DNA from 3 places in the Streptomyces sp. NPDC088400 genome. Region 2 is predicted to be linked to each of the others. Evidence: riboswitches for the same ligand, from Rfam matches in the RefSeq annotation. Region 2 holds a riboswitch; each other region holds the start of a gene.

Region 1 (10,357 bases), on a different contig from region 2:
GTGGCATGAAGGCATTCCGACTGGACGAGCTGGAGGCGGAGCGTGCCGCCAACAACGGTGCGTATCTGCAGTTTGTGCGGGAACACACCATGTCTGTGGGCCTGTACGCCCTCGACGCGGGCGAGACCGACCCGCAGCAGCCGCACCGGCAGGACGAGGTGTACTTCGTCGTGAGCGGCCGGGCCTCGATCACGGTCGGGATGGAGACGACGCAGGTCGGCAGGGGCAGCGTCGTCTACGTACCCGCCGGAGTGGCGCACAAGTTCCACCACATCACGGAGGATCTGCGGGTGATGGTCGTCTTCTCTCCGCCCGAGAGCTGACGGTGCCCCTCAGCTCCGTCTCAGGGTCGGATCAGGGGAGATCAAGGGATACGAGGCCCCCGTGGCCGCCGCCGCGCCTCTAGCATCGAGGGCGTACGGCAGATACGTGCGGCACTGGGCGAAGCGAGGTAACGACGATGGCGGTTCGGGAGATATTCACGGGGTTGCCCTGGTGGGTGAAGTGGATCGCGGTGCCCGCGATCGCCATCGTCCTGTTCGGCGGACTGATCATGAGCGTGCTGACGTTCCTGGTGGGAGTGGTGTTCAAGCTGCTGCTTCTGGTGGCTCTGGTCGGCGGACTGATCTACGTCGTACGGAAGTTCATGTCGTCCTCGTCCTCACGCGGTGACTGGTAGGGCAGACAGCCCGTACGCCTATTAGCCCGCCCGGGGGAAAGGTGAACGGGAAACCAACCCTGGCCCTGACCTGCCCCTAGAGTGGCAAATCTCTGCCGCACCCTGGGAAAGCAGCATCGACGATCGCCCGGACCATTGGTTTGTGCGATCTTTTTGGGCGGGACCTCAGGGTTCCTCGGGTCCGCTCAGGTTCCTCCGGTCCCTTGGTCCCCCAGGAGTGCGGTGGCGCGCGGGGGCGGCCCCCGCGGGCGGGCGTTCGCCCGTCAGCACGCCTGGGGGTGACCTTTGGCCACAGCTCCACCCACCGCGGCTCCTACCTTGATCGGTTCGGTGCAGCGGGCTCTGCGCCTGTTGGAGTCGGCGGGCTCCCATCCGGACGGAGCGCCCGCGAAACAGCTCGCGCGTGAGACCGGACTCCATCTCCCCACCGCCTACCACCTGCTGCGCACTCTGACGCATGAGGGCTATCTCCGCCGGGAGAGAGGCGTTTTCGTACTCGGTGACGAGGTGCAGCGACTCGCCCACTGTGAAATCGCACGCAACGGTCGCAACAAAATCGCCGACTCGATGGGCCGCTGGCGGGACGCGCTCGGAGCCCCCGTCTACTTCGCGGTCTACCGCGAGGGCGAGATCGAACTCATTTCCATGGCCGACAGCCCCGCGGCTCCCGCCGTCACCGAATGGGCCGACCTTCGGGAGACGGCCCACGCCCATGCCATCGGGCAGTGCCTGCTGAGCCAGCTCGACGAGGAAGCCCGCCGCGATCACCTGGACCGCCATCCCGTCCGCCCGCTCACGCCCTACTCCGTGCCGGACCGGAGCGCCCTGCTGGAGCGCATCGGCTCCCTGGGGCGGATAGAGCCGGTCGTGGAGCGTCAGGAGTATGTACTGGGCACGGTCTGCGCGGCCGTACCCATCACGGTCGGCTCCACGGCGGCCGCTATGGCCATTTCTGTACCCTTCCATCAGCAGGAGCGGCTACTTCCGGCGATCCATTGGTTACGCAGAGAGATTGGATCGCTCCTGAGCTCGCTAACCTTCTCTATCAGTATCTGAAAAACTACTCCTTGTGATCCGCTAGCGCGTACAGGACGATTGCGTCAAGAGGGTCAACGGGGATCATTCCCAGCCAATGCTTCATCTACTCCGGAGTGCACGATGCGCGAGTCGGTCCAGGCCGAGGTCCTGATGAGCTTCCTCGTCTCCGAGGAGCTCTCGTTCCGGATCCCGGTGGAACTCCACTATGAGATGGGGGATCCCTACGCCGTGCGGATGACCTTCCATCTGCCCGGCGACGCCCCTGTCACCTGGACCTTCGGGCGCGAGCTGCTGCTTGACGGCATCAATACGCCCAGCGGGGACGGCGATGTGCATATCGCCCCGACCGCGCCCGAAGATCTCTCCGATGTTCATATCCGGCTCCAGGTCGGCGACGATCACGCACTGTTCCGGGTGAGTGCCGCGCCGCTTGTGGCCTTCCTCGACCGTACGGACCGACTGGTCCCGCTCGGTCAGGAGCGCACCCTCGGAGACTTCGAGGGAAACCTGGAGGAGGAACTCGGTCGCATTCTCGCCGAGGAGAACGCCGGCTGAAACGAGAGATGCGGACGGGCCCGAGCGGTACATACCGCTCGGGCCCGTCCGCATGTCACCCCGACCGTTCCTGAGCCCGTACGGGACCTTCCGCCGTGGGCCGCCGGGCCGTGCGGGCTACTTCTTACGGCGTCGGCCGCTGCCGCCGAGCCCGCGTACCGGTGTGTTCTGCGTTGACGACGAGGAGACCGTCTCCGGCTCCGCCGGCCTCGGGCCTGGTGTCGGAGCCGCGGGCACTGGTCCAGCGGTCCCATGCCCTGCGGCACCATGCCCCGCGGTCCCATGTGTCGTGGTCCCCGGGCCTGCCGGCTCCGGGCCGGGGGACGGCACGGCCGGGGTCCGGCTTCCCGGCGCCGACCGGTCGGCGGAGACCACCAGTGCCGCCAGCGCCGTGGTCACCGGCACCGAAGCGACCAGGCCGATCGAGCCCACCAGCGTTCGGACGATCTCCTCCGCCACCAGCTCGCTGTTGGCGACGGTACCCATGCTCGACTGCGCGATCGAGAAGAGCAGCAACAGTGGCAGCGCCGCACCCGCGTAGGCGAGGACGAGCGTATTGACCACTGAGGCGATGTGGTCCCGGCCGATCCGGATGGCTGCCCGGTACAGAGCGCGCGAGCCCATCGACGGGTCCGCCTGGCGCAGCTCCCAGACCGCCGATGTCTGCGTCACCGTCACGTCGTCGAGGACGCCGAGCGAGCCGATGATGACTCCTGCCAGCAGCAGGCCGCTCATGTCGATCTCGGGATAGAGGCCATGGATCAGACCGGTGTTGTCATCGGTGTTGCCGCTCAGACTCGCCCAGCCGATGAAGAGCGACCCCAGCAGCCCGATCAGCAGCAGCGAGATCAGTGTGCCGAGAACCGCGACGGAGGTACGAGCCGTCAGACCGTGGCACATATAGAGCGCGATCAGCATGATCGCGCTGGCCCCGACCACCGCCACGATCAGCGGATTCGAGCCTTGCAGAATCGCGGGCAGGATGAACAGGGTCAGCACCGCGAACGAGACGGCGAGTGCGACGAGCGCCATGACACCGCGCATCCGTCCCACCACGACCACCGCGAGCGCGAAGATCCCGGCCAGCAGGGCCATGGGCAACTTACGGTTCACGTCAGTCACGGAGTACTGAAGATCACGGGGAGCGTCGGGGGCGTAGGCCACCACAACGCCTTGTTTCACGTGAAACTGCCGAGGCGCGTCCGGCTGGACGACCTCGAGGAAGGTCCGCCCCTTGTCCTTGCCGGTCGTGACCTCGATCGTCGCCTTCTTGCACTTCCCGGTCTCCGCCTGCTGTGCCTCACGTCCCTGAGGCGTCGAGGTGTCACCGGTCGACGGCACCTGGGACGCATTCACGTCCTTGCAGTCGACCTGTTCCAGCTGCACCACCCGTCCCTGCTCCGTCTGCCGGTCGAAGCCGACACCGGTGCGCTCGTGCGACGGCGCACCCCCCGGCCAGAGCACGGCGAGCCCGACCACCACGGCGACCGCGAAAGGAATCAGGATCGCCGCGATGACTTTGCGAAGGTGCTGGGAGACCGGGGCGGCGGGTCCATGGCTGTGCGAATGGCCATGCGGTTCGTGGGACTGCTGTGGTGGGGTCACCGACCGATCATCGCAAGAAAGCTCAGCAAAGAAGGCCCCCTCTGTTCAGCACGCCGGAACTGACGCTAGCGTGGGGGCACCTTTGCACACGCGGGAGCTCGGAGCACCGGGCTGAGAGGGCGCTGACTGTGTAGGCCCGGGAGCATCTCCTGGACTCCTGCGCTGCGCCGACCGCTGAACCTGTTACCGGGTAATGCCGGCGTAGGGAGTAGGTCTCATGACCCATCAGGACGCACACACGCCTGCCTCCGGCTCGGAGACTCCGAGCGAGGCCGGACGGCCCATCGGCTGGCACAAGGGATACATCGAGGGTTCGCGCCCGGATCTTCATGTGCCGGTCCGCCAAGTGCACCTCACCAACGGCAAGGACGTGACGCTGTACGACACGTCCGGTCCGTACACCGACCCCACTGTCGACACCGATGTACGCCACGGCCTCGAGCCGCTGCGGGAGAACTGGATCATCGGGCGCGGGGACACCGAGGAATACGCGGGCCGACCGGCCCGCCCGGAGGACGACGGGCTCAAGCACACGTCGCCGCGCGAGGGGCTTCTCCGGAGCGGAGCGACCGATCTGCGGGGTCTCGACGCCGTCTTTCCCGGCCGGCAGCGCCGGCCGCGCCGGGGCCGGAGCGGGCAGGCGGTGACCCAGCTCACGTATGCCCGCCGCGGGGAGATCACCTCCGAGATGGAGTACGTCGCCATCCGGGAGAACGTGTCCCCGGAGGTCGTCCGCGAGGAGATCGCCGCAGGCCGTGCCGTACTGCCGGCCAACGTCAATCACCCGGAGATCGAGCCGATGATCATCGGCAAGCGATTCCTGGTGAAGGTCAACGCCAATATCGGCAACTCGGCCGTGACGTCCTCCATCGAGGAGGAGGTGGAGAAGATGACGTGGGCGACCCGCTGGGGAGCCGACACGGTCATGGACCTCTCCACCGGCCGCAATATCCACACCACCCGCGAGTGGGTGCTGCGCAACTCCCCCGTGCCCATCGGTACCGTGCCGCTCTACCAGGCGCTCGAGAAGGTCGACGGCAAGGCCGAGGAGCTGACCTGGGACATCTACAAGGACACGGTCATCGAGCAGGCCGAGCAGGGCGTCGACTACATGACGGTCCATGCCGGTGTACTGCTGCGGTACGTGCCGCTGACGGCCCGCCGTAAGACCGGCATCGTCTCGCGCGGCGGCTCGATCATGGCCGCGTGGTGCCTCGCGCACCACAAGGAGTCGTTCCTGTACGAGAACTTCGAAGAGCTGTGCGAGATCCTCGCGGCGTACGACGTGACGTACTCCCTGGGGGACGGCCTGCGGCCGGGCTCCATCGCGGACGCCAACGACGAGGCGCAGTTCGCCGAGCTGCGCACGCTGGGGGAGTTGAACTCGACCGCCAAGCGGCTGGGCGTACAGACGATGATCGAAGGCCCGGGACATGTCCCGATGCACAAGATCAAGGAGAACATCGACCTTCAGCAGGAGATCTGCGAGGAGGCACCGTTCTACACGCTCGGCCCGCTGACCACGGATGTGGCTCCGGCGTACGACCACATCACCTCCGGCATCGGGGCAGCGATGATCGCGTGGTGGGGCACGGCGATGCTCTGCTACGTCACCCCCAAGGAACACCTCGGCCTGCCGGACCGCGACGACGTCAAGACGGGTGTCATCACCTACAAGATCGCGGCCCATGCGGCGGACCTCGCCAAGGGGCACCCGGGGGCACAGGACTGGGACGACGCGCTCTCGGACGCGCGGTTCGAGTTCCGCTGGGAAGACCAGTTCAATCTGGCTCTCGACCCGGACACAGCGCGGGAGTTCCACGACGAGACCCTGCCGGCCGAACCGGCGAAGACCGCGCACTTCTGCTCGATGTGCGGGCCCAAGTTCTGTTCGATGAAGATCTCTCAGGACATCAGGCGCCGGCACGGCGGCGACATGGGGGCAGCCGGGGTCTCCGACGGTGAGGCGGCGGACGCGGCGGAGATCGAGGCCGGAATGGCGGAGAAGTCCCAGGAGTTCGCCGCGGCCGGTAACCGGGTCTATCTGCCGCTGGCGGACTGAGAGCCCGGCAGCGGGCGCCGCAGCACGGGCTGGGAGCCGCCTGGAGCCCCTCCGCGGGGGACTGAGTCGCTCAGGCGGGGCTCCTCCTGCCTCCGGGCTCCTCCAGGGCCGCAGGGCGCGGGACGCCACGGATCGGAGCACGGGTCGCTACGGATCCGAGTACGGGGCTCTACGGATCGGAGCACGGGCCGGGGCTATTCCGGCTTGTGCTCCGGTCCGCCGAAGTCGGGGCTGGTGAAGTCCGGGCTGGAGAAGGTCGGGCGCCGGCCGGCGGTGGAGCCTTCGCCGGGGCTGGAGTAGTTCGGGCGGCTGTAGCCGATCGTGGGGAGGGTCTTCACCGAGCGGGGCGGCCCCGGCGCGGCCGGGTCGGAGCTGGGGTCGGCCAGGGCGGCCCGGAGGAAGGGCAGGATGCCCCGCTCCAGCAGGGCGTGGCGCCAGGCTTCTCGTGCGCGGCCCACCTCGTCCGACAGCTCCCCGCCGCCCGTTTCCTCGGCCGGGAGCTGGGTCGCTCCGTTGCGCAGGGCCGTGATCAGCAGGCCGACCGCGGCGGCCAGGATGCCGACCACGGTGATGGCGCCGAAGAACCAGCCGACGGCCAGCATGCTGTTGGCGAAGGCGGGCGCCGGATCGAGTGCTTTGAGGAGGTAGCCGACGAGCAGGAAGATCGCCGCCGCGGTACCTCCGAGGACAGGCACCAGCACGGTGATGACGGCTGTGAACCCCGCGCCGGAATCCGTCTCTTCGCTCTCGTCCGGGGCCAGGACGGAATCGCGGACGGAGCCGGAGGCGACGGAGGCCGGCGAGCGGGATTCCTCGCGGATCGTCGCGTAATGCTCGTACTCGGCGGCGGCGGCCGTGGTGATCAGCGCTGTGGCGTTCAGGGCCATGGTGCGCAGTTGCTCGGCGTTGAGCCGCTTCCCGACCTCGGCGAGGTCGGGACGGTCATGCGCATTACGAAGTGCGTCGTCGAGGATCCGCTCGAAATCCGCGCGATCCTCGCTCAGCAGGTGCGGAGCGCTGTTCATGTGCATCCCCCGATACTCCGTAAGGCCTGGTTGCCCGTGTGGAACGGGCAGTTGGCGGAAACGGAGGAGAGCCTGCTACGGATAAGCCGATGGTAGAGCTGTTTCGGCTCAAGGTGACAGGGGGTTTGCGTAAATCACACGTCCGCGTGGATTCACTTATCCAGCGGAAGCTGTACCACCAGCAGCTTTCCCGCCATGGTGACGCCACCGTCCATGGCGATGGCAAGTCCATCGGCATATACGTGCGGCCCTTCCACCACTGGGTCCGTGTCGCCTTCGTCGTCCGACGCGTCTTCTGTGCCGACTTCGCCGAGGAGATAGGGAATCGGGCTGTGGCCGTGGACGACGCGGTGGCCGCCGTACTGGGAGAGCAGTTCCTGAACAGCCTGCGGGCCGCCCTCGTCACGGAACGCGAAGCGTTTGGTGAGCTTGCGGAACAAATCCCAGCATTCGTCGGCGTCATTGCGGGTGAGGATCTGATGAACGGTCTCGTTCACGTCCTCGATGGTGGATCCGTAGTCCAGATAAGCCGTGGTGTCGGAGTGCATCAGCAGATGCCCGTCCTGCTCGACGACCGCGTCGAGCCGGGACATCCACTGGAGATGGACGTCCTGGAGGCGCTCCATGTCGGTGCGCTGGCCGCCGTTGAGAAGCCACGCCGCCTGGAAGGTGGCGGTGCCCGCACCGGAGTTGACGTGGGTGTCGCCGAACCGCTTCGCGCCGATGAGCAGCAGTTCGTGATTGCCCATCAGGGCCTTGCAGTAGCCGCCGGCGGCGGCCGCTTCGGCGGAGAGCCGCATGACGAGGTCGATGACGCCGATGCCGTCGGGGCCGCGGTCGGTGAAGTCGCCGAGGAACCAGAGGCGGGCGTTGCCCGCCGACCAGTGGCCGTCCGCGTCGATGAGGTTCTGCTCGGACAGTGCGGCGACGAGTTCGTCGAGGTAGCCGTGCACGTCGCCGACGACATAGAGCGGGCCGTGGCCGTCGGGCCCGCTCGTCTCGGCAGCGGCCACGGGCACCTGGAGCGTGTCCCCGCGGTTGATCACCGGAAGATCGCGTGCGGTGGGCGTGTAGCCCTCCGGCGGCTCGTTGCTCGGGACCGCGTTGCCGGGATGCCCGGACGGGCCACCGGTAACGGGGCCCGTCTCCCCGGGCTCTCCTGACTGCACGGGAACCTGGGCGTAAGGCGGTACGCGGAAGTCGCGCAACGTCGCCGTACGCACCACAGGTCCCTGGCCGGCCCCCTGTGTCATCGACCCCTCCACCACCGTCGTGCCGCCGTACACCTCTCGGTCCTCGCCCGGTCCGGTGGGGGTGAGCCCACCGGCGATAGGACAAGGTCCGTGGTGTCGTGCGCCCATCATAGGAATGCCGCTCGCCCTCTGTGACGCACCAGGGGTGGTGAATCCGATTGCACCGCCGGATCTACGACCGTTTTCGCATGGGTCATCCGAAATGCGAATGGTCTGGTCCTTCGGTGATCCCCTGGGCGACTCGGTCAATCGCCCGTGGGGGACCGGGGCGCGCTCACCGTGGTGCGTGGCGGACGCCTTTGTGACGAGGTCCGGACGATCAGTTCGGTCGGTATGACCTGCTCGACCGGCCGGCCGGTGTCGAGACCTTCGATGGCGTCGATGAGGAGCTGGATGACGGCGGTGCCGATACGGCGTGGTTTGAGCGAGAGCGTCGTGATGGGCGGTTCGGTGGAGGCGTACACGGTGGACTCGCTGCAGCAGACCAGCAGCAGGTCCTCGGGTACGCGCAGCCCGTACCGCCGGGCGGCGGCGAGCAGATCGGTGCCGTTGGGGTCGAAGAGCCCGTAGACGGCGTCGGGGCGGTCGGGGCGGGCCAGCAGCCGGTCGGCGGCGACGGCCCCGGCGCACGGGTCGTGGGCGGGGTAGGACTCGTAGACCGGGTCCTGGCCGACGCGCTCGCACCACTGCAGATACGCGGTGGTGGAGAGCCGGGTGTAGGTGTCCGTGGTGGTGCCGGTGAGGAGGCCGATACGGCGGGCTCCGGCGTCGGCGAGATGGTCGAGGAGGCCGAGGACGGCTTCCTCGTGGTCGTTGTCGACCCAGGCGGTGACGGGGAGGGTGCCCGCGGGCCGGCCGTCGGAGACGACGGGAAGGCCCTGGCGGACGAGTTCGGTGACGACCGGATCGTGGTCGGAGGGGTCGATGACGACGGTGCCGTCGAGGGCGACGTTCGACCAGACGTCATGGCGGGATGTGGCGGGGAGGATGACGAGGGCGTAGCCGCGGGCGAGCGCGGCGGAGGTCGCGGCCCTGGCCATCTCGGCGAAGTAGGCGAACTCGGTAAAGGTGAAAGGTTCATCCCCGTACGTCGTCACGGTCAGGCCGATCAGGCCCGATTTGCCGGTACGGAGGGTTCGGGCCGCGGCGGACGGCCGGTAGCCGAGGCGCTCTGCGACTTCTCGGACATGGCGTCGTGTGGCGTCGGGTAAGCGGCCCTTGCCGTTGAGCGCGTCCGAGACAGTCGTGATGGAGACACCGGCTGCGGCGGCCACGTCCCGGATGCCCGCCCGACCTTGCCGGCTGCCCCGGCGGGTTGTGTCCGTCCGGCTCACCTGGTGTTTCCCTGCTGCTGTCATGGCGAGCCGATAGTAGGGCTCGGGCGGGCGGTAGGGCCGGTCGCATATTCACCCGTACGCAGTCACGTTTCTGCATGGTCGAAAATACCCAACGGCCATGGATGGACAGGAGGTTGGGGGGTGTAGCTACGTTCTTCCATGCAACGAGCGGGATGGACCTGTCGATGGGCCCATGTTTCGAAGAGGTCTCAACTCACCACTACGGGCGACGCGCGCCACGGCGCGAGCCACCGGCGCGCGTCAGGGCGTCAAGTGCTCCCCCTCGCCGCGGCCGTCTCCCGACGTGTCCACGCTTTCACGATGCCCGCCATTCGCAGCGGCCACGAATCCTCATAGGGTGAGCAGTATTGAAGCGGTGGTGTGAGCAGTATTGAAGCCGTATGGATCAGTGAACGGCCGAGGAGGACCTGCGGTGAGCGAGAAGAGCCCCAAGCTGCGAGCCGAGCTGGACGGCGTTCCCACGTACAAGCCGGGCAAGCCGGCGGCGTCCGGCGGGCCCGCCGCGTACAAGCTGTCCTCCAACGAGAACCCGTATCCGCCGCTTCCCGGGGTGATGGAGCAGGCGATCTCGGCCGCCGGGGTCTTCAACCGCTACCCGGACCTGGCCTGTACCGGCCTGACGAACGAGCTGGCCGACCGCTTCGGAGTGCCCGCCTCGCACCTGGCGACCGGCACGGGCTCGGTGGGCGTCGCCCAGCAGCTGCTTCAGGCCACCGCGGGCCCCGGTGACGAGGTCATCTACGCCTGGCGCTCCTTCGAGGCGTACCCGATCATCACCCAGA
Region 2 (10,357 bases):
ACGGGCCCGCTGGCCGAAGGGCGACGCTTCCGTCGGCGTCCCCACCTGGTTCTACGGCCACGAGCCGCCCAACGCCTTCGCCTCCCACATCGCCAAGTACTTCGCCAACGCCACCCGTGAGGACGGCCTGCTGGCCCGCTCCAACGCGGGAGTGATCTTCCTGCCCGGCGCGGCCGGCACGGTCCAGGAGATCTTCGACAACGCGACACCGAACTACTACGAGTCGCGTGGCGAGCCGACCCCGATGGTCCTGGTCGACCGCGTCCACTGGACGGAGCGGCTGCCCACCTGGCCGCTGCTCCAGGCGCTGGCGAGGGAGCGGTCCATGGAGTCCCGTATCGCGCTCGTCGACTCCGTGGACGAGGCACCGGAGGCGCTCGCCCGGCTCACGGCGGCCTGACCGGACGACGGGGCGGGGCCGATCTGACCATGGGTCGGGGCCCGTCATGCCGTCGGCAGTACGGTCGTCGCCGGGCCGCGGATCAACCCGTGGTCTGACGCGGCTCCCCGGCGCGATGTCCAAGAATCGGGGCATGAGCCGCCTCCTCAGGACATCGCGCACCGTGCGGGGACACCTGCGCCGTACGGTCGCCTCCCCCGCCTACCCCTGGGTCACCGGGGCCGTGCTGACCTGCTGCGAGGCGTCGGAGCTACTCCTGGTTGCGGACAGTCCGACGGTCTCGACGGGGCTGTTCTTCTCGGCCATGGAGCTGGTCTCGGCGGCGTCCCTGATGTGGCGCCGGACTCTGCCCGCCGTCGCGATCCTGACGGTGGCGTCGGTCCTGATCAACTTCGCCGCCAGCCCCCACTCCAACGTCTCCTACACGGCGCTGGTGAGCGGGCTGATCGGCTTCTACACACTCGGCAGACACCGGGTCCAGCATCCCGCGCTGATCGTCGGCGGGGGCTTCCTGGCGTCCCTGGCCGCGAATCTGTTCCATATCCGTACCTGGCAGACCATCGCCCCGGAGCTCGTGCCGCCGGTGCGGCTGGGCAACTCGCTCTCCCTGGGGCTGTTCGCCGAGACCTTCGTACTGACCGCGGTGATCCTGGGGGCGGTCAGTGCCGGGGACGCCGTACGGGCGCGTGCGGAGACCCGGCGCGAACGGAGCGCCGCGCAGGAGCAGTTGATCGCGATGGAGCGCCGTCAGGCGGCGGAGGCGGAGCGCGCGGCGATCGCCCGCGAACTGCACGACGTGGTCTCGCACTCGGTCTCGATGATCGCGGTCCAGGCGGAGAGCGCCGCGTACACCACACCCGGCCTCTCCCCGCAGGCCCAGACCGCCTTCCAGGACATCGCGGGGACGGCGCGCACCTCGATGGCCGAACTGCGCCGTCTGCTCGGTGTCCTGCGCACCCGGTCCGACGGGAGGGCGGCGACCGCGCCCCAGCCGACGCTCGACCGGCTGGACGAACTGCTGGAACAGCACCGGGCGGTGGGCGGCGACGCGGAGTTGCGCGTCACCGGCGAGCGGACCGGCACCGCCGAGCGGACCGGGCCGGCCGCCTCCTGGGAGCTGTCGGCGTACCGCATCGTGCAGGAGGCGTTGACCAACGCCCGTCGGCATGCCCCCGGCGCCCGTACGCTGGTGGAGATCGGCTACCGCGCCGACCTGCTGACGATCCGGATCGGCGACGACGGCCCCGGCCCCGCCGCCGACCGCCCCTGGGGGCACGGTCTGGTGGGGATGCGCGAACGGGCCGCCCTGCTCGGCGGGCGGCTCACGGCCGGTCCTGGCCCTGACGGCGGTTTTCTCGTGGAGGCTGAACTCCCTTGGTGATCAAGGCGATCGTCGCCGACGACCAGTCGGTGGTGCGGACCGGCTTCGTCAACCTGCTGTCCACCCAGCACGACATCAGGGTCGTGGGCGAGGCGGAGGACGGCGTCCAGGCCGTGCGTGTCGCCGCCGAGCAACGGCCCGACCTGGCGCTTCTCGATATCCGGATGCCATACAAGAACGGCATAGAGGCGGCCCGCGAGATCCTCGCCGCCTCCGAGGGCGCGACGAAGGTGCTGATCCTGACCACCTTCGACCTGGACGAGTACGTCTACGACGCGCTGGCCGCCGGGGCCGGTGGCTTCCTCCTCAAGGACGCGACGTTTCCCGAACTGCTCCATGCCGTACGGGTCGTGGCCCGGGGCGACGCACTGCTGGCGCCCGAGATCACCAAGCGGCTGATCGCGGAATTCGCCCGCCAGCGCGCGTCCGTACCGCCCGCGCGCACGCTGGAGGGACTCACCGCCCGCGAGGCGGAGGTGCTCGTCCTGATCGCGCGGGGCCTGTCCAACGCCGAGATCGCCGGACGTCTCACCATCTCGGACCACACCGTCAAGACCCATATCAACCGGCTGTTCGCGAAGATGCGGCTCCGGGACCGGGCGCAGGCGGTGATCCTGGCGTACGAACTCGGACTGGTCCGGGCGGGGTCCTCCGCCACGACGGCGGTTCCACGGCAGGTCGACCGGTTCGACGACAGTCTCTAGTGCCGCGACCGGCACTAGGCCGTGAGCACCACCACATCCTCGGGCGCGAAGGTGACCCCCACCGTCGTCCCCTCCCCCGGCGCGTCCCGCAGCCCGCACTCGGCCTCCAGCGCCGGCCCGCCGCCCCGTTCGTCCGGCCGCAGCAGTACGGCGACCCGGCTGCCCCGGAACGTACGGGCCTCGACCGTGCAGCGCAGTCCCTCTGCAGGGTCGACCAGCCGTACCCCGGCGGGCCGGACGAGTACCGTCCGCTCGCCCTGCGCGGAGCCTTCGGGCACCGGGATCTTGCCCCAGACGGTGTCGGCGGCCCCGCCGCTCACCGTCGCGGCCACGACATTGTCGAAGCCGAGGAACCGCGCCACGAACGCCGAGGCCGGCCGCTGCCAGACCTCCTGCGGGGGGCCGGTCTGGGCGATCCGCCCGTCCCGCATCACCACGACACGGTCGGCGAGCGCGAAGGCCTCACCCTGGTCATGGGTGACGGCGAGCACGGTTGTACCCAACCGCCCGAAGAGACCGCGCAGTTCGACCACCAGCCGCTCCCGCAGACCGCGGTCCAGCTGGCCGAGCGGCTCGTCCAGCATCAGCAGCCGGGGCTGTGGGGCCAGCGCCCGTGCCAGGGCGACGCGCTGCTGCTCGCCGCCTGACAGCGCGGCGACGGCCCGTCGGCCGGAGCCCGGCAGCCCGACGAGATCGAGCAACTCCGCCACCCGGCACGCCCGTTCGTCCCGGGACACCCCGCGCATCCGCAGCCCGAAGGCGACATTGCCGCCCACGTCGCGCTGCGGGAAGAGCTGATGATCCTGGAACATCAGCCCGACCCCGCGCCGGTGCGCCGGCACACCCGCCTGGTCGGTGCCGTCCAGCGACACCCGCCCGCCGTCCAGGTCCTGGAGCCCGGCGACCACCCGCAGCAGGGTCGACTTGCCGCTGCCGCTCGGCCCCAGCACGCAGACGATCTCGTGCTCGGTCATCTCCAGATCGACCGCGTCGAGAGCCGTGCGCGGTTCCGGTGCCGTGCGCGAATCCGTTCGCGGACCCTTAAGGCTCCCGAAACGTACGGTCACGTCCGACAGGGTCAGCAAGGCCATCAGAACTCTCCGGAGCGGTCGGTACGGATACGTTCGAGCACCAGCAGGGACACGGCGCACACCACCATCAGGACCGTGGACAGAGCCATCGCCTGCCCGTAGTTGAGCTCGCCCGGCCGCCCCAGCAGGCGGGCGACGGCGACCGGCAGCGTGGGCCGGTCGGGTCGCGCGATGAACACCGTCGCGCCGAACTCGCCGAGCGAGACGGCGAACGCGAAACCGGCCGCGACCAGCAACGCCCGCCGTACCAGCGGCAGATCGACCTCCCGCCAGGCGCGCAGCGGGGACGCGCCGAGAACCGCCGCCGCCTCGCGCAGCCGCCCGTCCACCGCCCGCAGCACCGGCAGCATGGTCCGTACGACGAAGGGGACGCCGACCAGCGCCTGGGCGAGCGGTACGAGGATCCAGGAGGCCCGCAGATCCAGCGGCGGCTTGTCGAGTGTGATCAGGAAGCCGAAGCCGACGGTCACGGCCGAGACACCGAGCGGCAGCATCAGCAGCGCGTCGAAACCCCGGACGAGCCGGCCCGCGCGCCGGGTCAGCGCGGCCGCCGCCAGCCCGCCCACGACGAGCGCGAAGGCCGTGGCGACCAGGGCGTACAGCAGTGAGTTCCGGACCGCTTCCCACGGCGGCACGAGGAACGTACCGCCACTCGCGTCCACTTCCCCGAGCGCCCGGTAGAAGGCGAGACCGTAACCTCCGGGACCGTCGAGGGAGCGCTCGACCAGCACCCCGAGCGGCAGCAGGATCAGCAGCAGCACGGTGCCGAAGACCCCGCCGAGCAGTGCCCACTGGCCGGTCCCCCGCGGCCTGCGCGAGGTCTGCGCGGGGTCCACCAGCCTCAGCGCGGTCTCCCGCCTCCGTACGGTCCACGCGTGCACCGCCAGGATCGCGCCGACCGCCGCGAACTGCACCAGGGTCAGCACGGCCGCGGTGGGCAGGTCGAGCAGTTCCGCGGTCTGCCGGTAGATCTCCACCTCCAGCGTGGAGAAGGCGGGTCCGCCCAGGATCTGCACGACCCCGAAGGAGGTGAAGGTGAAGAGGAAGACCATCAGGGCGGCGGCCGCGACGGCGGGTGCGAGGGCCGGCAGCGTCACCCGCCACCAGGCCGCGAGCCGGCCGGCGCCCAGCACGCGCGCGGCCTCTTCCTGGCGCGGGTCGAGCTGCGACCACAGACCGCCCACGGTCCGTACGACCACGGCGTAGTTGAAGAAGACATGCGCGAGGAGGATCGCCCACACGGTGGTGTCGAGCCGTACGCCCCACAGGTCGTCGAGCGGCCCGCCGCGCCCGAGCAGTGCCAGGAAGGCCGTACCGACGACGACGGTCGGCAGCACGAACGGCACGGTGACCACCGCGCGCAGCAGCTGTTTGCCGGGGAAGTCGAAGCGTGCGAAGACATAGGCGGCGGGCAGCGCGATCAGCAGGGTGAGCGCGGTGGAGGCGAGGGCCTGCCAGGTGGTGAACCACAGGACGTCGAGGATGTCGGGACGGCTCAGTACGTCCCCGGCGCGGCCGAGTTGCCAGACGCCGCCGGCCCTGAGCCCGCGGCCGACGATCGCGGTCACGGGGTACGCGAAGAAGACCGCGAAGAAGGCGACGGGCACGGCCATGAGGGCGAGCCGCAGCACGTTCCCGCGCCCGGCCCGCCCTGGCCGCCCCGGCCGCCCGACCGGCGCCTTGGCGTCGGCTACTTCACGACGAGTGAGGTCCACGACTGGATCCACTGCTCACGGTTGGCGGCGATCCTGTCGGGCGCCACGGTCTCCGGCTTGTCGACGGTCGCGCCGAACGTGGTGAACAGCTCGGGCAGCGGGACGTCCTTGACCACCGGGTTCACGAACATGTTCAGCGGCATGTCCGCCTGGAACTTCTTACTGATCAGGAAGTCCAGCAGGGCCTTGCCGCCGGCCTCGTTCTTCGCGCCGTCCAGCAGCCCGGCGAACTCGGTCTGCCGGAAGCAGGTGCCGGTCGAGACTCCGGTCGGGGCCTCCTTCGGCCGTGGCTTCGCGTAGAGCACCTCGACCGGGGGGCTGGAGGCGTACGAGACGACGAGCGGCCGGTCCGCCTTGGCCTTCCTGCCGCCCGCGGAGCCGGAGAAGTTCTCGTTGTAGGCCTGCTCCCAGCTGTCGACGACCTGGACGCCGTTGGCCTTCAGCTTCTTCCAGTACGCCTGCCAGCCGTCGTCGCCGTACCGCGCGACCGTACCGAGGAGGAAACCGAGGCCCGGCGAGGACGTCGCGGCGTTCTCGGTGACGAGCAGGTTCTTGTACTGGGGCTTGACCAGGTCGTCGAAGGACCGGGGCGGCGCGAGCTTCTTGTCCGCGAAGTACTTCTTGTCGTAGTTGACGCAGAGGTCGCCGGTGTCGATCGGGGTGACCCGGTGCTTGTCCTTGTCGAGCTGCGCACCGGCCTCGACCTGGTCGAGTCCCTTCGCCCGGTACGGCGTGAAGAGACCGTTGTCGAGGGCGCGCGAGAGCAGGGTGTTGTCGACGCCGAAGAAGACATCGCCCTGCGGCGAACCCTTGGTCAGGATCTCCTTGTTGAGCGCCGCGCCGGCGTCGCCGCTCTTCAGCACCGTGACCTTGTAGCCGGTCTGCTGGGTGAACGCCTTCAGTACGGAAGGGGAGGCCGCGAACGAGTCATGGCTGACGAGGGTGACGGTCCTGGACCCGGAACCGCTGTCGTCGGACGCCCCGGAACCGCCGCAGGCGGCGAGCGTCGGGACACCGAGGACGGCGGCGACCGCGCCGACCGCCATCCGTCTGATGCTGGTGGTGCTCACTGATTTCCTCCTGGGATATCCAGGAGAAGACGCGGCCCTGCCCGGGTCCGTACGGAACGGGCCGCGGGCAGGGCGCAACAGCTTGAGTGATGACCGAACTTCCTACCCAGAATGACCTGGGCAAGGTTCAGAGGGTCTGCGGCCGCTGCCCGCTCTCACGGACATGTGCCGCACTCTCAGCGCTGTGGCGCTCCCCTGTCGGAAATATGTAATGCGTTCGAACCCAGAGTACATGGAGGGCCTTTTTCGGCCTCGCCACCTTCAGCGTCTCGAACTTCGGTCCCTCAGCGCTCGGACGCCGCCAGCTGTCCGCACGCTCCGTCGATCTCCTGGCCGCGGGTGTCCCGTACGGTCACCGGCACGCCGTGCGCCGCGATCGCGTCGACGAACGCCTTCTCGTCCTCGGGCCGCGAGGCCGTCCACTTCGAGCCGGGCGTCGGGTTGAGCGGGATCAGATTGACGTGCACCCGCTTGCCCTTGAGCAGTCGGCCCAGCCGGTCGCCGCGCCAGGCCTGGTCGTTGATGTCCCGGATCAGGGCGTACTCGATGGAGACCCGGCGGCCGGACTTCTCCGCGTACTCCCAGGCGGCGTCCAGCACTTCGCGGACCTTCCAGCGCGTGTTGACCGGGACGAGCGTGTCGCGCAGCTCGTCGTCGGGCGCGTGCAGGGAGACCGCGAGCCGGCACTTGAAGCCCTCGTCCGCGAAGCGCAGCATCGCCGGCACCAGACCGACCGTCGAGACGGTGATCCCGCGCTGCGAGAGGCCCAGGCCGTCGGGCTCGGGGTCGGTGAGCCGGCGGATCGCCCCGACCACCCGGTTGTAGTTGGCGAGCGGCTCGCCCATGCCCATGAAGACGATGTTGGACAGCCGGGAAGGACCGCCCGGGACCTCTCCGTCGCGCAGGGCGCGCATGCTGTCGACGATCTGGTGCACGATCTCGGCGGTGGACAGATTACGGTCCAGACCGGCCTGTCCGGTGGCGCAGAACGGGCAGTTCATCCCGCAGCCCGCCTGGGACGAGATACACATCGTGACCCGGTCCGGATAGCGCATCAGCACGGACTCGACGAGGGTCCCGTCGTGCAGCCGCCAGAGCGTCTTACGGGTGGCGTCGTCGTCGCAGGAGATGTGCCGTACCACCGACATCAGGTCGGGCAGCAGCTCCGTCGCCAGCTTCTGGCGTGCGGCGGCCGGGATGTCGGTCCACTGCTCGGGGTCGTGTGCGTAGCGCGCGAAGTAGTGCTGTGACAGCTGCTTGGCGCGGAACGCCTTCTCGCCGATCGCGGCGACGGCCTCGCGGCGTTCGGTGGGCGTGAGGTCGGCGAGATGCCGCGGGGGCTTCTTGGCTCCGCGGGGCGCGACGAAAGTGAGTTCTCCGGGTACAGGCATGGTCCGTCCAGTGTCGCAGACCCCGCGCAGTGACCAGCTTGGCAGTGGATCCGTAGGGTCGTCAGCGGTCGTCAGTGGTCATCGTCGGCCCCGCCCGGACGGCCCGCGGACGGCCCGGCCGGCATCGCCGCTCAGGGCGAATGAGCTGCGGATCACTCCGCGATCAGGTCCCGGATCGCCTGTTCCGGCCAATGGCCGGCGGCCCCCCGCGACGCGGCGACGTAGGCCGCCACGACCTCCGCGTCCCAGGCCCCCGCCTCAAGCAAGCCGGAGGCGAGGAAACGCACGTAGGCGCGAGAGGGAGGAACCGAGGCCACGTCGTCCACCCCCCAAGGGGCGGTGAAGGTGAGGACGGGCAGCCCGTCCATCTGCCCCGCACACACGAGCGTCTCGTACCGTCCGGTCCCCAGCCTTGCGACGCCCGATGTGAGCACCTCGCTGAGATCGAGGTCCTCACCCGGGCTCCTGTACATCTCCTGAGCCGCGATGTCCGCGAACTGCGCCGACGAGACAAGGTGGGCGCGGGCATAGACCCGCCCGTCCGGTTCTGGGTCGTAGAAGGCTCGCCCGCCGCCCCAGACCGGCGACTCCGTGGCGAAGTAGAGGGCGCCCCTCAGCTCCACAGGAACGGACCGACTGGGCATGCGCCGGTCCCGGCACCCCGGGTATGTCCTGCCGGCGCCGGACGGCCGGCCACCCTTGATGTAGCAGGCAAGCCGGTCAAGGTGCGTGTTGGAGCCGTATGAGGTGTACCAGACGCGCTGCGGCGCGGACTCCCCCGTGGTTCCTGGCTCGATCGGATGCGCACCGGCCATGTGACGCCTCGCTTCCTGGCTCCGCTTCGTACCGAACCTGGATCGTACGGATCTTACGGATCGTACGAAGGGGGCCCGCTGCCCTGTGGACAACGAACCCCCGCGCGACACATCGGCTGGTCAGGAGCCTACGAAGACCACCAGCAGCAGCCAGACCACCGGAGCCGTGGGCAGCAGGGAGTCCAGCCGGTCCATGATGCCGCCGTGGCCCGGCAGCAGGGTGCCCATGTCCTTGATGCCGAGGTCCCGCTTGATCATCGACTCGCCGAGGTCACCGAGCGTGGCACTGGCCGCGACCGCGAGGCCGAGCAGCAGTCCCTGCCACCAGGCCCCGTCCTCGATCAGGAATTCCATGCAGAGCGCGCCGGCGACCATCGCGAAGGCGATGGCTCCGCCCAGCCCTTCGCGGGTCTTGCCGGGGCTGATGCGCGGCGCGAGTTTGTGCGTGCCGAAGCGCCAGCCGACCGCGTACGCGCCGGTGTCGCTGACCACCGTCAGCAGGAGGAACATCAGCACTCGCTCCGGACCGTCGTGCGCGGTGAGCATCATCGCGACGAAGGTGGCCAGGAACGGTACGTAGAACGCGGCGAAGACGCCGGCGGTGACGTCCTTGAGGTAGCCCTCGGGTGGTTCCGTCATCCGCCAGATCAGTACCGCGAGCGCGGTGAGGGCCATCGCGACCCAGGCGCCCTCCGCTCCCCGCGCGTATCCGGCGACGACCATCGCGGCGCCGCCGACGGCCAGCGGTACGAGCGGGGCCTTGATGCCCTTCTTCTCGTAGAGCCGCGAGGTCAGCTCCCACAGTCCGATCACCACGGCGATCGCTATGACGCCGATGAACACGGCCTTGACGATGAAGAGCGAAGCCGCGACCACCGCGCCGAGGCCGACTCCGACCCCTATGGCCGCGGGCAGGTCACGGCCGGCCCGCTTCTTCGGCGGGGGCGGCGGAGGGGCGGCCATGGGCTCCTGCGGAGTCTCGTCGCGGAACAGGGGGCCGCCCGGCCGAGCAGCCCCCCGGTCGTCGTCCTGGTCCCCGCCGTCGGCGGGTCCGTCGGGCACGATGGGCATGGGGCGAGTCTGCTGTGCGGCATGCCCATCGTAGGCAGGACCCGCCGGGGCAGCCCCCTGGTCGTACGGTCCCCAGTAACCAGCTGTCGGCGGGGCCCCCCGGGAAGAGTCGTTCATCAGACCTCGAGCAGCTCGGCTTCCTTGTGCTTGAGCAGCTCGTCGACCTGCGCGACATACTTCGCGGTGGTGTCGTCGAGCTCCTTCTCCGCGCGGCGGCCCTCGTCCTCGCCGACCTCGCCGTCCTTGACCATCTTGTCGATGGTCTCCTTGGCCTTGCGGCGGACGGCGCGGATCGAGATCTTCGAGTCCTCGGCCTTGGTCTTGGCGACCTTGATGAACTCCTTGCGGCGGTCCTGGGTCAGCTCCGGGAAAACCACCCGGATGATGTTGCCGTCGTTGCTCGGGTTGACGCCGAGGTCGGAGTCCCGGATGGCCTGCTCGATATTGCGCAGCGCGCTCTTGTCGAACGGGGTCACCACGGCCATCCGCGCCTCGGGCACGGAGAACGACGCCAGCTGATTGATCGGGGTCAGGGCACCGTAGTAGTCCGCCACGATCTTGTTGAACATCGCCGGGTGCGCGCGTCCGGTGCGGATCGCGGCGAAGTCCTCTTTGGCGACCAGGACGGCCTTCTCCATCTTCTCCTCGGCCTCGAGGAGGGTCTCTTCGATCACCACTTGCTCCTGCGTGTCTTGATGGGCCCGGCGTGCTCATAGGCC
Region 3 (10,357 bases), on a different contig from region 2:
CGAGTACCGGATCGTCGTTGGTGTAGGGCAGCACGGTGAAGCCGTCGTCGACCAGGGTCTCCGCCGCGTCGAGCAGCTCGATCGGGTCGGGGAGCAGGGTGCGTTCGTCGGCGACGACCTCTAGTTTCACCCAGTCCGTGCCGAGCGCTTCGCGCGCGAGGCGGGCGGTGAGGACCGCCTCTCCGGCGGTGTAGCAGCCGGCGGTGTTGGGCAGGGCGCGGATGCCCAGAGAGTCGAGTACGGACAGGACGGAGCCCTGGACCGTGGGGTCCAGGCGGCGCATCGCGACCGTGGTGAGTTCGGTGCCGGAGGCGATCAGGGACCGTTCCAGTACGTCGAGGCTGGGCGCCCCGCCCGTCCCCATGATCAGCCGTGAGGTGAAGGTGGTGGAACCGATGGTGAGCTGGTCGTCGGCCATGGGGCTCAGCCTCCCTGGACGGCGGTGAGGACTTCCACGCGGTCGCCGTCGCCGAGCCGCGTGCCGGACCACCGGGTGCGCGGGATCACCGTCTCGTTGACGGCGGCGGCGACGCCCGAGGGCGCGGGGGTGAGGGTCGCGACCACGAGGTCCAGCGTGGTGGCCGCGGCCAGTTCGCGTGGTTCGCCGTTCACGTAGACGTTCACGGAGGCGTTGGCGTTGACGTTGGCGTTGACGTTGGTACCGGTCATGAGGGCTGCTCCTGATGTACGGAGACGGAGGCTGCGGAGGCGGAGGCTGCGGAGTAGGAGTCGGGGGAGAAGCGGCGGGGCGTGAACGGCCGGGCCTCTTCCGGCAGTTCGCCCGTGGTCAGAGCGTCGGCCATCGCGTCGCCGGTGACGGGCGTGAGGAGGACCCCGTTACGGAAGTGGCCGGTGGCCAGGTGCAGTCCCGGCAGCGTGGTGGGCCCGAGCAGCGGCGCGTTGTCCGGCGACCCGGGGCGCAGTCCGGCGAGGGTCTCGGTGAGCGGCAGCTCGGTGATGCCGGGGACCAGTTCGTGGGCGTCGCGCAGCAGCTCGTACACCCCGCCCGCGGTGACCGTGGTGTCCCAGCCGAGGTCCTCGCTGGTGGCGCCGATGACCAGCTCGCCGTTCGCGCGCGGTACGAGGTAGATGTGGCTGCCGCGCACCACCGCCCGTACCGTCCGGGACAGGAAGGGCGCGTACGGGCCGGGGACGGTCAGCCGCAGGACCTGGCCCTTGACGGGCCGTACCGGCGGCGTGATGTTGTCCGGTACGCCCGCGAGCCTGCCGCTGAGGCTGCCGCCCGCCAGTACCACCTGGTCGGCGGTGAGCGTACGGCCGTCGGAGAGTACGGCGCCGGCGGCCCGGTCCCGTACGACGGAGAGGCGGTCGGCCCAGGCGCGGTGGAAGATCACCCCGGCCCGCTCGCAGGCCGTCAGCAGGGCCGCTGCCAGCCGGCGCGGGTCGATCTGGTGGTCGCCGTCCACCCGCAGGCCCCCGCGCACGCCCGGCGCGAGCATCGGTTCCAGGCGCCGGCACTCACGGCCCGTGAGCCACTCCGAGGCCAGCCCCGAGCGCTGCTGGAAGGCGTGCAGCTCGCGCAGCTGGGCGCGGTCGTCGGTGTCGAGGGCGACGGCCAGGGTGCCGCAGGCGCGATAGCCGGTGTCCTGGCCGCCGGCTTCCTCCAGCTCCGCGACAAAGCGCGGGTAACGCTCGGCGGAGGCGAGATTGAGCCCGAGCAATGCCTGTTCGCCGTAGTGGAGTTCGGTGACGGCGGCGAGCATGCCGGCCGCGACCCACGCGGCCCCGCCACCGGGCTCGGGGTCCACGACGGCGGTACGCAATCCGCGCTGCGCCGCCCGCCAGGCGGTGACCAGGCCGATGATCCCGCCGCCGATGACGAGCACGTCGGAACCCGTGTCCGTACCGCCCGTACCGGTGGTGCTCGTACGGGGTTCTCGACCGGGCGTATGAGCTGTATGAGATGACTGCATGGGCGTCCAGCCCCTCCCTTCGCCGGCATGACCCGGATCAGGTTCGTACGGTCGGAGGCTGCCTCGGCCTCCCTCTCAGCCCGGTGCGCCCGGACTCCCGCGAGGTAGTGTCGACGGCCAGACTAACGCCCTGTTCCCGGGCGCAGTAGGGGAGTGTTCGCGTGGGCCCGTTCGCCGGGCGGACTCGTTCCCCCGGCCCCCGGGGGGCTCCGTCGACGCCGGTCTCGCCCGCTGCCGCGCCGGGCTGGACGAGAGGCTCCTTTCCTGACGGATCATCAGCTGTCTAAGGTGATCGGGTGAGCGAGCAGCGGATGTGGACGGATCAGGGTCAGAGCCAGGATCAGCAGGGGCAGGGGCAGGGGCAGGGGCAGGGGCGGACGGAACAGCCGCGCGTGGTCATCGTCGGCGCGGGCATGGCCGGCGTACAGACCGCGGTGGCCCTGCGGGAGAAGGGCTACGGCGGCCCGGTCACCCTGATCGGTGCCGAACCCCACCCGCCCTACGACCGGCCGCCGCTCTCCAAGGCGGTGCTGCTCGGACAGACGGCCGGTTCGGCCTTCGACATCGACTTCGAGGGGCTCGCCGTCGACCTGCGGCTCGGGCTGGAGGTGACCGGGCTGCGGGCGTCCGCGAGGGAACTCGACACCCCCGTCGGCCCCGTTCCGTACGACATCCTGGTCATCGCCACCGGCGCGGAGCCGGTGCCGCTGCCCGGCACCGAGGGCGTCTCCCACGTCCACCTGCTGCGCACGCTGGACGACGCGGAACGGCTGCGCCCGATCCTGGAGCAGCGGCAGGAGATCGTGGTCGTCGGCGCGGGGTGGATCGGCGCCGAGTTCGCGACGGCCGCCCGTACGGCGGGCTGTGTCGTGACGGTGGTCGAGGCGGCGGACGCGCCGTTCGCGGGCGCCCTGCCCGCCGAGGTCGCCGCGCCCATGGCCGACTGGTACGCGGAGAGCGGGGCGGAACTGCTGACGCACGCGCGTGTGGCGGGCGTCGAACCCGGCACGGTCGTCCTCGCGGACGGCCGGCAGCTGCCCGCCGACGCGGTGGTCGTCGGCATCGGGGCACGGCCGGCGACAGGCTGGCTCACCGGCTCGGGCGTCGCCCTCGGTCCGGACGGCTCGGTCACGGCGGACGAGCGGCTGCGGACCTCACTGCCCGAGGTGTACGCGGTGGGCGACTGTGCCTCCTTCCCGTCCGCCCGCTACGGCGAGCGGCTGCTCGTACACCATTGGGACAACGCGCTTCAGGGGCCGCGTACGGTCGCCGCCCAGGTCATCGGCGAGACCGAGCAGGTCTACGATCCGGTGCCGTATTTCTGGTCCGAGCAGTTCGGTCGCTTCGTGCAGTACGCGGGCCACCACGAGTTCGCCGACACGCTGGTGTGGCGCGGTGATCCTGCGGGGGCCGCCTGGTCGGTGGTGTGGCTGCGGGAAGAGGTGCTGGTGGGGCTGCTGGCGGTGGGCAGGCCCCGGGATCTCGCGCAGGGCCGCAAGCTGATCGAGGCGGGCGCGCGGCTGGACCGGGAGCGGGCAGCGGATCCGTCGGTGCCGCTGCGGAAGGCTGTTGTCTGAGCGCTCGGTGACGGTGTGCGACCGTGACGGTACGGGGTGAGTGCGGGATGACCACGTCAGGGGTGCGGTGCGTGTGCGTTGCGGTGCTTCTGTCGGGCTCACCACCTGCGGTGACCCACCACGCCCTCGGCACAGGATGACCACGGCCGGGGTGCGCGCGGTGCCTCTGTTGGGCCCACGGTCCACAGTGACCCACCACGCCCTCGGCACAGGATGACCACGTCCGGGGTGCGCGCGGTGCCTCTGTTGGGCCCACGGTCCACAGTGACCCACCACGCCCTCGGCACAGGATGACCACGTCCGGGGTGCCTCGGGTACCGTCTGTCAGTCCCAGATGGCACGCTTGTCCTGTGACCGAGATTGACGCAAAGATCGATGCTCTCGTCCCCGCCTGGCTTCACCTGCCCGACATCGCGGAAATGCTCGATGTCGAGGTGACGCGTGTGCGGCAGCTGGTGAAGGAAGGCCAGCTGATCGCGGTGCGCCGCGGCGAGAACAGGACGCTCCAGGTGCCTGCCGCCTTCATTGACGGCAACAAGGTCGTCAAGGGCCTCGCCGGGACCTTGACGCTCCTGAAGGACGACAGCTTCACCGACGAAGAGATGCTTGAGTGGCTCTTCACCCCCGACCCGACCCTGCCGGGCACGCCCGCGCAGGCGCTCAGTGAGAATCGCGGCACGGAGGTGAAGCGCCGGGCCCAGGCGCTCGCCGTCTGACGAGACCATCACTCGCGGTGTACGGCGACGCCATGACCGCGCCGCGCGGTCATCAGTCGCCGTACACCGCCGACCCGACGGGGGATCTTTTTTCATGCCCACGGCTCATGCGCTGTCCGATGCCCGGCTCTACCTCTGTACGGACGCGCGCAAGCGGCAGGGGGACCTTCCCGCGTTCCTCGATGCCGTGCTCGCCTCGGGCGTGGACATCGTGCAGCTGCGGGACAAGGGCATGGAGGCGGCCGAGGAGCTGGACCACCTCAGGGTCTTCGCCGACGCCTGCCGCCGCCACGGCGCGCTGCTGGCCGTGAACGACCGCGCCGATGTGGCGCATGCCATCGACTCCGACGTACTGCATCTGGGACAGGGCGACCTGCCCGTCCCCGCGGCCCGCGCGATCCTCGGGGAGGCCCCGCTGATCGGCCGTTCGACCCATGCCGAGGCCGAGGTGGACGCGGCTGCCGTCGAACCAGGCGTGGACTATTTCTGTACGGGCCCGTGCTGGCCCACCCCGACCAAGCCCGGCCGTCACGCGCCGGGGCTCGATCTGGTGCGTCATGCCGCGTCGCTGGCCACGGAGCGCCCGTGGTTCGCGATCGGCGGGATCGACGCGGCCCGTCTCGACGAGGTGCTGGACGCCGGTGCCCGCAGGGTCGTCGTCGTGCGGGCGATCACCGAGGCCGACGACCCGGCAGAGGCTTCGGCCGCACTGGCCAAGCGGGTGCGGGAACGCGCGCTGTGACGGGTGACCGCGCGGTGTGACGGCCGACGCACCGGGTGACGCGTGGACGCACCGGGTGAGGTGTGGACGCACCGGGTCAGTGGGCGTGGTGCCGTACGGCACGGCAGTCGCCCGGCGGATGTCCGGCGGGTGTCCGGTGGGTGTTCACGGGTGTTCGCCGGTCGGTCGTAGGTGTCCGAACAGTGGACAGTTAACCGGCAAACCCGGCAAATCCCCTGGCACGGTTGGGTGAGCGCCGTGCCATCGATAGCCTGCATGTATGGCCCTTGGCACAGCTTCGACCAGATCGGATCACGCACTGACCGTGCGTGATCTCCTCGCGACCGGCAAGACTTCCTTCTCGTTCGAGTTCTGGGCGCCCAAGACCGAGAAGGGTGAGCGCAACCTCTGGAACGCGCTGCGCCGGGTCGAAGCGGTGGCCCCGAGCTTTGTCTCCGTGACCTACGGCGCCGGCGGCTCCACCCGCGAGGGCACCGTCAAGGCCACCCAGCAGATCGCCTCCGACAGCACGCTCACGCCGGTGGCGCATCTCACCGCGGTCGGCCAGTCCGTCGCCGAACTGCGGAACATGGTCGGGCAGTATGCCGACGCCGGGATCCGCAACATCCTCGCCGTGCGCGGCGATCCGCCCGGCGACCCCATGGGTGAGTGGGTCAAGCACCCGCAGGGCGTGCGCTACGCCGCCGAACTGGTCAGCCTCATCAAGGAGTCCGGGGACTTCTGCGTCGGGGTGGCGGCCTTCCCCGAGATGCATCCGCGCTCCTCCGACTGGGACTCGGACATACGCCACTTCGTGGACAAGTGCCGGGCCGGTGCCGACTACGCGATCACGCAGATGTTCTTCGAACCCGAGGGCTACCTGCGGTTGCGCGACCGGGTCGGGGCCGCGGGTTGCGCGACACCGATCATTCCCGAGATCATGCCGGTCACCAGCGTCAAGATGCTGGAGCGGCTGCCGCAGCTCAGTACCGCGGTCTTCCCGCGGGAGTTGAAAGAGCGGATCCTCTCGGTCAAGGACGATCCCGCCGCTGTACGCTCCATTGGCATCGAGTTCGCGACGGAGTTCTGCGCCGGTCTGCTCTCCGAGGGCGTCCCCGGCCTGCACTTCATTACACTCAACAACTCCACTGCGACGCTCGAAATCTACGAGAATCTCGGACTGCACGAGCAGTCGTGACCGGCCGTACCCGCCTTGTCCCGGGGCGGTGACCGCAAGAGAGGGGCGGGCATGGGCTGGACGGTCCTCTATATCGCGTTCGGCATCGTGGCACTGTGGCTGCTGGGCGAGGTGCTGCTCCAGTACAAGGCGCGACTGCGCTGGCGCCTGCTCGCCTTCACCGGATTCATGGGTGTGGTGCTCGGTGTCCTGGTGCCCTCCGTCTTCGTGATCGCCGTGGGCACGATCGCGTTCGCGATCGGCCAGACCTATGTGACGCTCTCCTTCCGCCGCGGCTTCTCCACGGGGTGGGCGATCGGCGGCCGCCCGGGGGCCAGCCGCCGTCGCAGGCCCGGTGGCAAGGCCGCCGACCGTGAGCCCGCGCTGGAGGTCTCGGATCTGGAGTACGAGCCGGTGACCTCCGCCGCCGAGACCACCGCCGCGTACGAGGCGGCGCCGTCGGCCGCCGAGACTTCCCCGGTGTACGAGCCGGAGCCGATGCCCGACGAAACCGGGCAGTACGGCGTCTACAACGACGCGGCCCAGGACGCGCGGACACCGGGACAGCCGCACCACTCCGGCACGAACGAGTACGGCGGCGGATACGGCACCTACCCCTATGAGCAGCCCGTGGGCCAGGGAACGTACGGGGCGCAGGACGCCTACTCCGGCCAGGGCACCTACGCGGACCAGGGCGGCTACACCGGCCAGGACGACTACGCGGCTCAGTACGACTACGGCAACGGCCAGCAGCAGTACGCCGCGTACTCCGACCCGTACGTCGGCTCGGCCAACAGCGGTCAGCAGTACGGTTCGTACGACAGCTTCGGTGGCCAGCAGCAGTACGCCGACCCCTACGGGGGGCAGGAGCAGTACGGCAACGACACTCCGCCCGGCGGGGTCTGGGTCCCGCAGCAGCGCGACCGCGACGGGGACCAGCCGCAGCCCCCCGGTTACGACCCCGGTTACAACGACCAGCAGTACCGCTACTGACGGGCAGTCAGCGGTGCAGCGGCCAGCGGTGCAGTGGTCAGTGGCCTCGCCGGATGGGCCGTGGCGCGGCGGACCGTCGGCCGGGCAGCCCTTCGCCCGACAGGCAGTCCCCGGCAGGCCAGTCACCCTCCCCGGGAGATTCTGGCTGTGCCGGGAAGCTCTTCGGACCGGAGCGTGCGGCTCGGACCGGAGGTGCGGCTCGGACCGCGCGCCGTCACTGTGAGCCCCGGAAGCCCGCTCCTTCGACGATCAGCCCCGCGACCAGTGCCCCCGACATCCCGGCGTGGGCGAGCCCGCCGCCCGGATGCGCCCAGCCGCCCGCCAGATAGAGCCCGGACATCCGGGTGACGTTCGACGGACGCAGCAGCCGGCCTCCCGCTCCGGCCAGCGCGGGCGCCGGGACCGAGCCGCCCGTCGCCCCTGTCTCCGCAGCCGTGTCGGCGGGCGTCCGCACCTCGCGCCGGACGAGCCGCTCCGCCACTCCCGGCACGGCCGCTTCGGCCGCCGCCACCAGCACATCCGCGTACTGCTCGCGCAGCGCCCCGTCGGACCAGTCCACCGGGCCGTGCGGCGCGACCGTCGCCGTGACCGTCACCGCCTCATGGCCGTCGTCGGGGCGCGTCCCCGGGTCGTCGGGCCGCAGCACCGTGACCGTCGGGCGCCGCGCCGTGCCACCGGCGAAGATCTCGGCCGCTTCGGCGCTTCCGTCGGGGGAGTGCACCACCGTGCGGTGCGCCGCGTCCCCGTCCCGTGCCCCGCGCAGCGCCAGCAGTACCGTGAACCGTCCGGGCACCAGGGCGCCGCCGCCGGCCGATTCCCCCGGCCGTACGTCACCGTCCTCCCGGAGGTCGCGCTCCACGAGACGCTCCGGCGCGACGCCCGCGACCACCCGGTCCGCCGTCACGACCGTGCCGTCCGCCAGCTCGATCCCGGCGGTCGCGCCGTCCTTCTCGACGATCCGGGTCACCTCGGCCCCGAAGACGAACTCCACCTTGCGGGCCACGCACCGCTCGTACACCGCCCGCGCCAACTCCCGTATCCCGCCGCGCACATACCAGCTGCCGAAGGTCTGCTCCAGATACGGGAGCAGGGCGGCGCTCGCCGGGGCGTGCCGCGGGTCGAGGCCGTACGACAGGGCGTACCCGTCCAGCAGGGCGGCGAGCCGGGGGTCGGCCAGCTCCCAGGCGCCGATCTCCGCGACCGTGGCGGCCTGCCGGGCGCCGCGCAGCAGTCGCCGGTGCCGGACGGCCGGATACGGATCGCGCCCGAGCACCTGCCGGTCTGCCCACAGCGGCTCCTCCAGCAACGGCCGGCGCGAGCGGTCCCAGGCGTCCCTGGCCCGGCCGAGGAACGCCCCCCAGCGCTCACCCGCGCCCGCGCCGAGCGCCGCGTCCAGAGCGGAGACCACACCGCCGCGCGACGCGTTCGGCAGCCGTACGTCGGTGCCGTCCGCGAAGACATGGCGGCTCGCCGGGTCGACCTGGTCGAGCTGGACGCACTTCTCCAGGGGCTCCTTGCCGGTCTTGACGAACAGATCGCGGTAGACGGCCGGGAGATGCAGCAGACCGGGCCCGGTGTCGAAGACGAATCCGTCCCGCTCGAACCGGCCCACCGACCCGCCGTAGGTCGCCGCGCGTTCGTACACCGTCACCCGGTGGCCCGCCACAGCCAGCCGGGCGGCCGCCGCCATGGCGCCCATCCCGGCGCCGATCACCACAATCCGTGCCATGCGGATGACTGTAACGACCGGCACTGACACGTCAGCCCGGCGGTCGGGAAATACCGTCTGTGGCCAGGCGTTTCTCCGCGCGGTGGGGAGGAGTGCGGAGTCCTGAGTACCCGTACCTAGTACGGGAGATGAGTAGGGACGCGGATGGGGCGCCACCTGCGCAGACGGAAGAGTGGAGACCACGGAAGGGGCGCGGCGCCGGAACCGCCGACACGGGGCGGCGGAAACGGCGCGGCTCCCCTGCCGGCACGGGGGTGCGGACGGGGAGCCCAGCGACCACGGGGGATCACGGGGGATCACGGGGAAGCGGGCTCTCCGGCACCACGGGGGTGCGGGTACGGGGGATAGCGGGGGAAGCAAGGTACGGGGAACGGGGGAGCAGCAGGGGGCACGGGGGAAGCAAGGCACGGGGGAAAACGGGGGAGACACGGGGGAACGCGTCGGCCCGGTGAGGCTCAGGGGGGACTGAGCCTCACCGGGCCGACGTTTTTCCGTTCCGTGCGTTGTGCTGTTCCGTGAGGGCCGGACCGTTCCGTGCGGGGCGGGGCGGTCGGTGTCAGCGCCCGCCGACCCGCCCGTGCAGCAGCAACGAGAGCGCCGAGTGCACATCGTCTATCGACCGCTCCGGCTGGAACGCCTGCCAGTCCAGAGCCGCCACCAGCACCATGCCCACCAACGCCGCCGCCGTCAGCGGAATATCGATCTCGTCGCTCAACTCACCGCCCTCGACGGCCTCCTTGAGTACCGTCTCGACCACCGCGACCGCTTCCTGACGCACCACCAGCAGCGTCGACTGCCAGGCCCGGTTCGTCCGCCACAACTCGGCGACGTACAGCTGGGTGAAGGCCGGATAGCGGTCGATGAAGACCAGGCCGGCCCTGATCATCGCGTCGAGCGCCTCGACCTTGCTGCCGTCGCGCTCGGACGTCTCGTCGGCGGCGGTCCGCAGGGAGGAGGTGAGCAGCCCGACGCCGTGCCGCAGCAACTCCTCGAACAGCTCCGTCTTGCTCTTGAAGTTGTAGTAGACCGTGCCCTTGGCGACCCCGGCGCGCTCGGCGATCTCGTCCACCGTCGTGGCGGAGAAGCCCTGCTCGGCGATGAGGGTTACGGCGGCCTCGTAGAGCTTCTGCCGGGTGGCCTGGCGGCGGGTGCTGGAGCTGTCCATGGCGACGATTGTCACAGGTCCCCGCCCCACCGGCCCGCCACGCTCACAGGCTCAGCTCGGGATGCAGCCGGTCGAGCGTCCACACCTGCTTGCGCCGCGCGGACAGGGCGGTCAGCGCCAGCGCGCCCGCGGTGAAGGCGGCGAGGACGGCGCAGGCCTGCCAGACCGGACCGAGTCCGCCGCCGGTGATGAGCCGGCGCAGCGCCTCGACCACGTAACTCATCGGCAGGAAGGGGTGGATGGCACCGAAGAAGCCCGGACTGGTCTGTACGGGATAGGTGCCGCCGGCCGAGGTCAGCTGGAGCATCAGCAGTGCCAGGACGAGGATCCGGCCCGCCGGTCCGA

What was found. Region 2 has a riboswitch for thiamine pyrophosphate ahead of ACIQD6_RS30925 (thiamine ABC transporter substrate binding subunit). Riboswitches for the same ligand answer to the same signal wherever they lie in the genome.
Region 1: linked by a shared signal. The riboswitch ahead of thiC (phosphomethylpyrimidine synthase ThiC) and the one ahead of ACIQD6_RS30925 (thiamine ABC transporter substrate binding subunit) in region 2 are both predicted to bind thiamine pyrophosphate.
Region 3: linked by a shared signal. The riboswitch ahead of thiO (glycine oxidase ThiO) and the one ahead of ACIQD6_RS30925 (thiamine ABC transporter substrate binding subunit) in region 2 are both predicted to bind thiamine pyrophosphate.

The regions. Positions count from the first base shown of each region.
Region 1 covers NZ_JBIVMZ010000005.1:342,600-352,956, forward strand. The annotation lists gene ACIQD6_RS15645 (cupin domain-containing protein) at 6-323, shown strand; gene ACIQD6_RS15650 (DUF5326 family protein) at 461-679, shown strand; gene ACIQD6_RS15655 (IclR family transcriptional regulator) at 998-1,735, shown strand; gene ACIQD6_RS15660 (SsgA family sporulation/cell division regulator) at 1,838-2,272, shown strand; gene ACIQD6_RS15665 (YibE/F family protein) at 2,390-3,877, opposite strand; TPP riboswitch at 3,958-4,102, shown strand; gene thiC (phosphomethylpyrimidine synthase ThiC) at 4,095-5,939, shown strand; gene ACIQD6_RS15675 (hypothetical protein) at 6,134-6,970, opposite strand; gene ACIQD6_RS15680 (metallophosphoesterase) at 7,117-8,217, opposite strand; gene ACIQD6_RS15685 (LacI family DNA-binding transcriptional regulator) at 8,463-9,575, opposite strand; gene hisC (histidinol-phosphate transaminase) at 9,988-10,357, shown strand, end outside.
Region 2 covers NZ_JBIVMZ010000015.1:196,272-206,628, reverse strand. The annotation lists gene ACIQD6_RS30950 (LOG family protein) at 1-400, shown strand, start outside; gene ACIQD6_RS30945 (sensor histidine kinase) at 534-1,781, shown strand; gene ACIQD6_RS30940 (response regulator) at 1,775-2,485, shown strand; gene ACIQD6_RS30935 (ABC transporter ATP-binding protein) at 2,500-3,576, opposite strand; gene ACIQD6_RS30930 (ABC transporter permease) at 3,576-5,189, opposite strand; gene ACIQD6_RS30925 (thiamine ABC transporter substrate binding subunit) at 5,267-6,337, opposite strand; TPP riboswitch at 6,443-6,568, opposite strand; gene rlmN (23S rRNA (adenine(2503)-C(2))-methyltransferase RlmN) at 6,646-7,752, opposite strand; gene ACIQD6_RS30915 (histone deacetylase) at 7,905-8,396, opposite strand; gene ACIQD6_RS30910 (phosphatidate cytidylyltransferase) at 8,688-9,755, opposite strand; gene frr (ribosome recycling factor) at 9,755-10,312, opposite strand.
Region 3 covers NZ_JBIVMZ010000004.1:566,822-577,178, forward strand. The annotation lists gene ACIQD6_RS13815 (thiazole synthase) at 1-418, opposite strand, end outside; gene thiS (sulfur carrier protein ThiS) at 424-624, opposite strand; gene thiO (glycine oxidase ThiO) at 666-1,934, opposite strand; TPP riboswitch at 1,932-2,045, opposite strand; gene ACIQD6_RS13830 (NAD(P)/FAD-dependent oxidoreductase) at 2,246-3,511, shown strand; gene ACIQD6_RS13835 (Rv2175c family DNA-binding protein) at 3,862-4,227, shown strand; gene thiE (thiamine phosphate synthase) at 4,322-4,969, shown strand; gene metF (methylenetetrahydrofolate reductase [NAD(P)H]) at 5,229-6,146, shown strand; gene ACIQD6_RS13850 (hypothetical protein) at 6,198-7,118, shown strand; gene ACIQD6_RS13855 (phytoene desaturase family protein) at 7,333-8,847, opposite strand; gene ACIQD6_RS13860 (TetR/AcrR family transcriptional regulator) at 9,404-10,012, opposite strand; gene ACIQD6_RS13865 (YhgE/Pip family protein) at 10,056-10,357, opposite strand, start outside.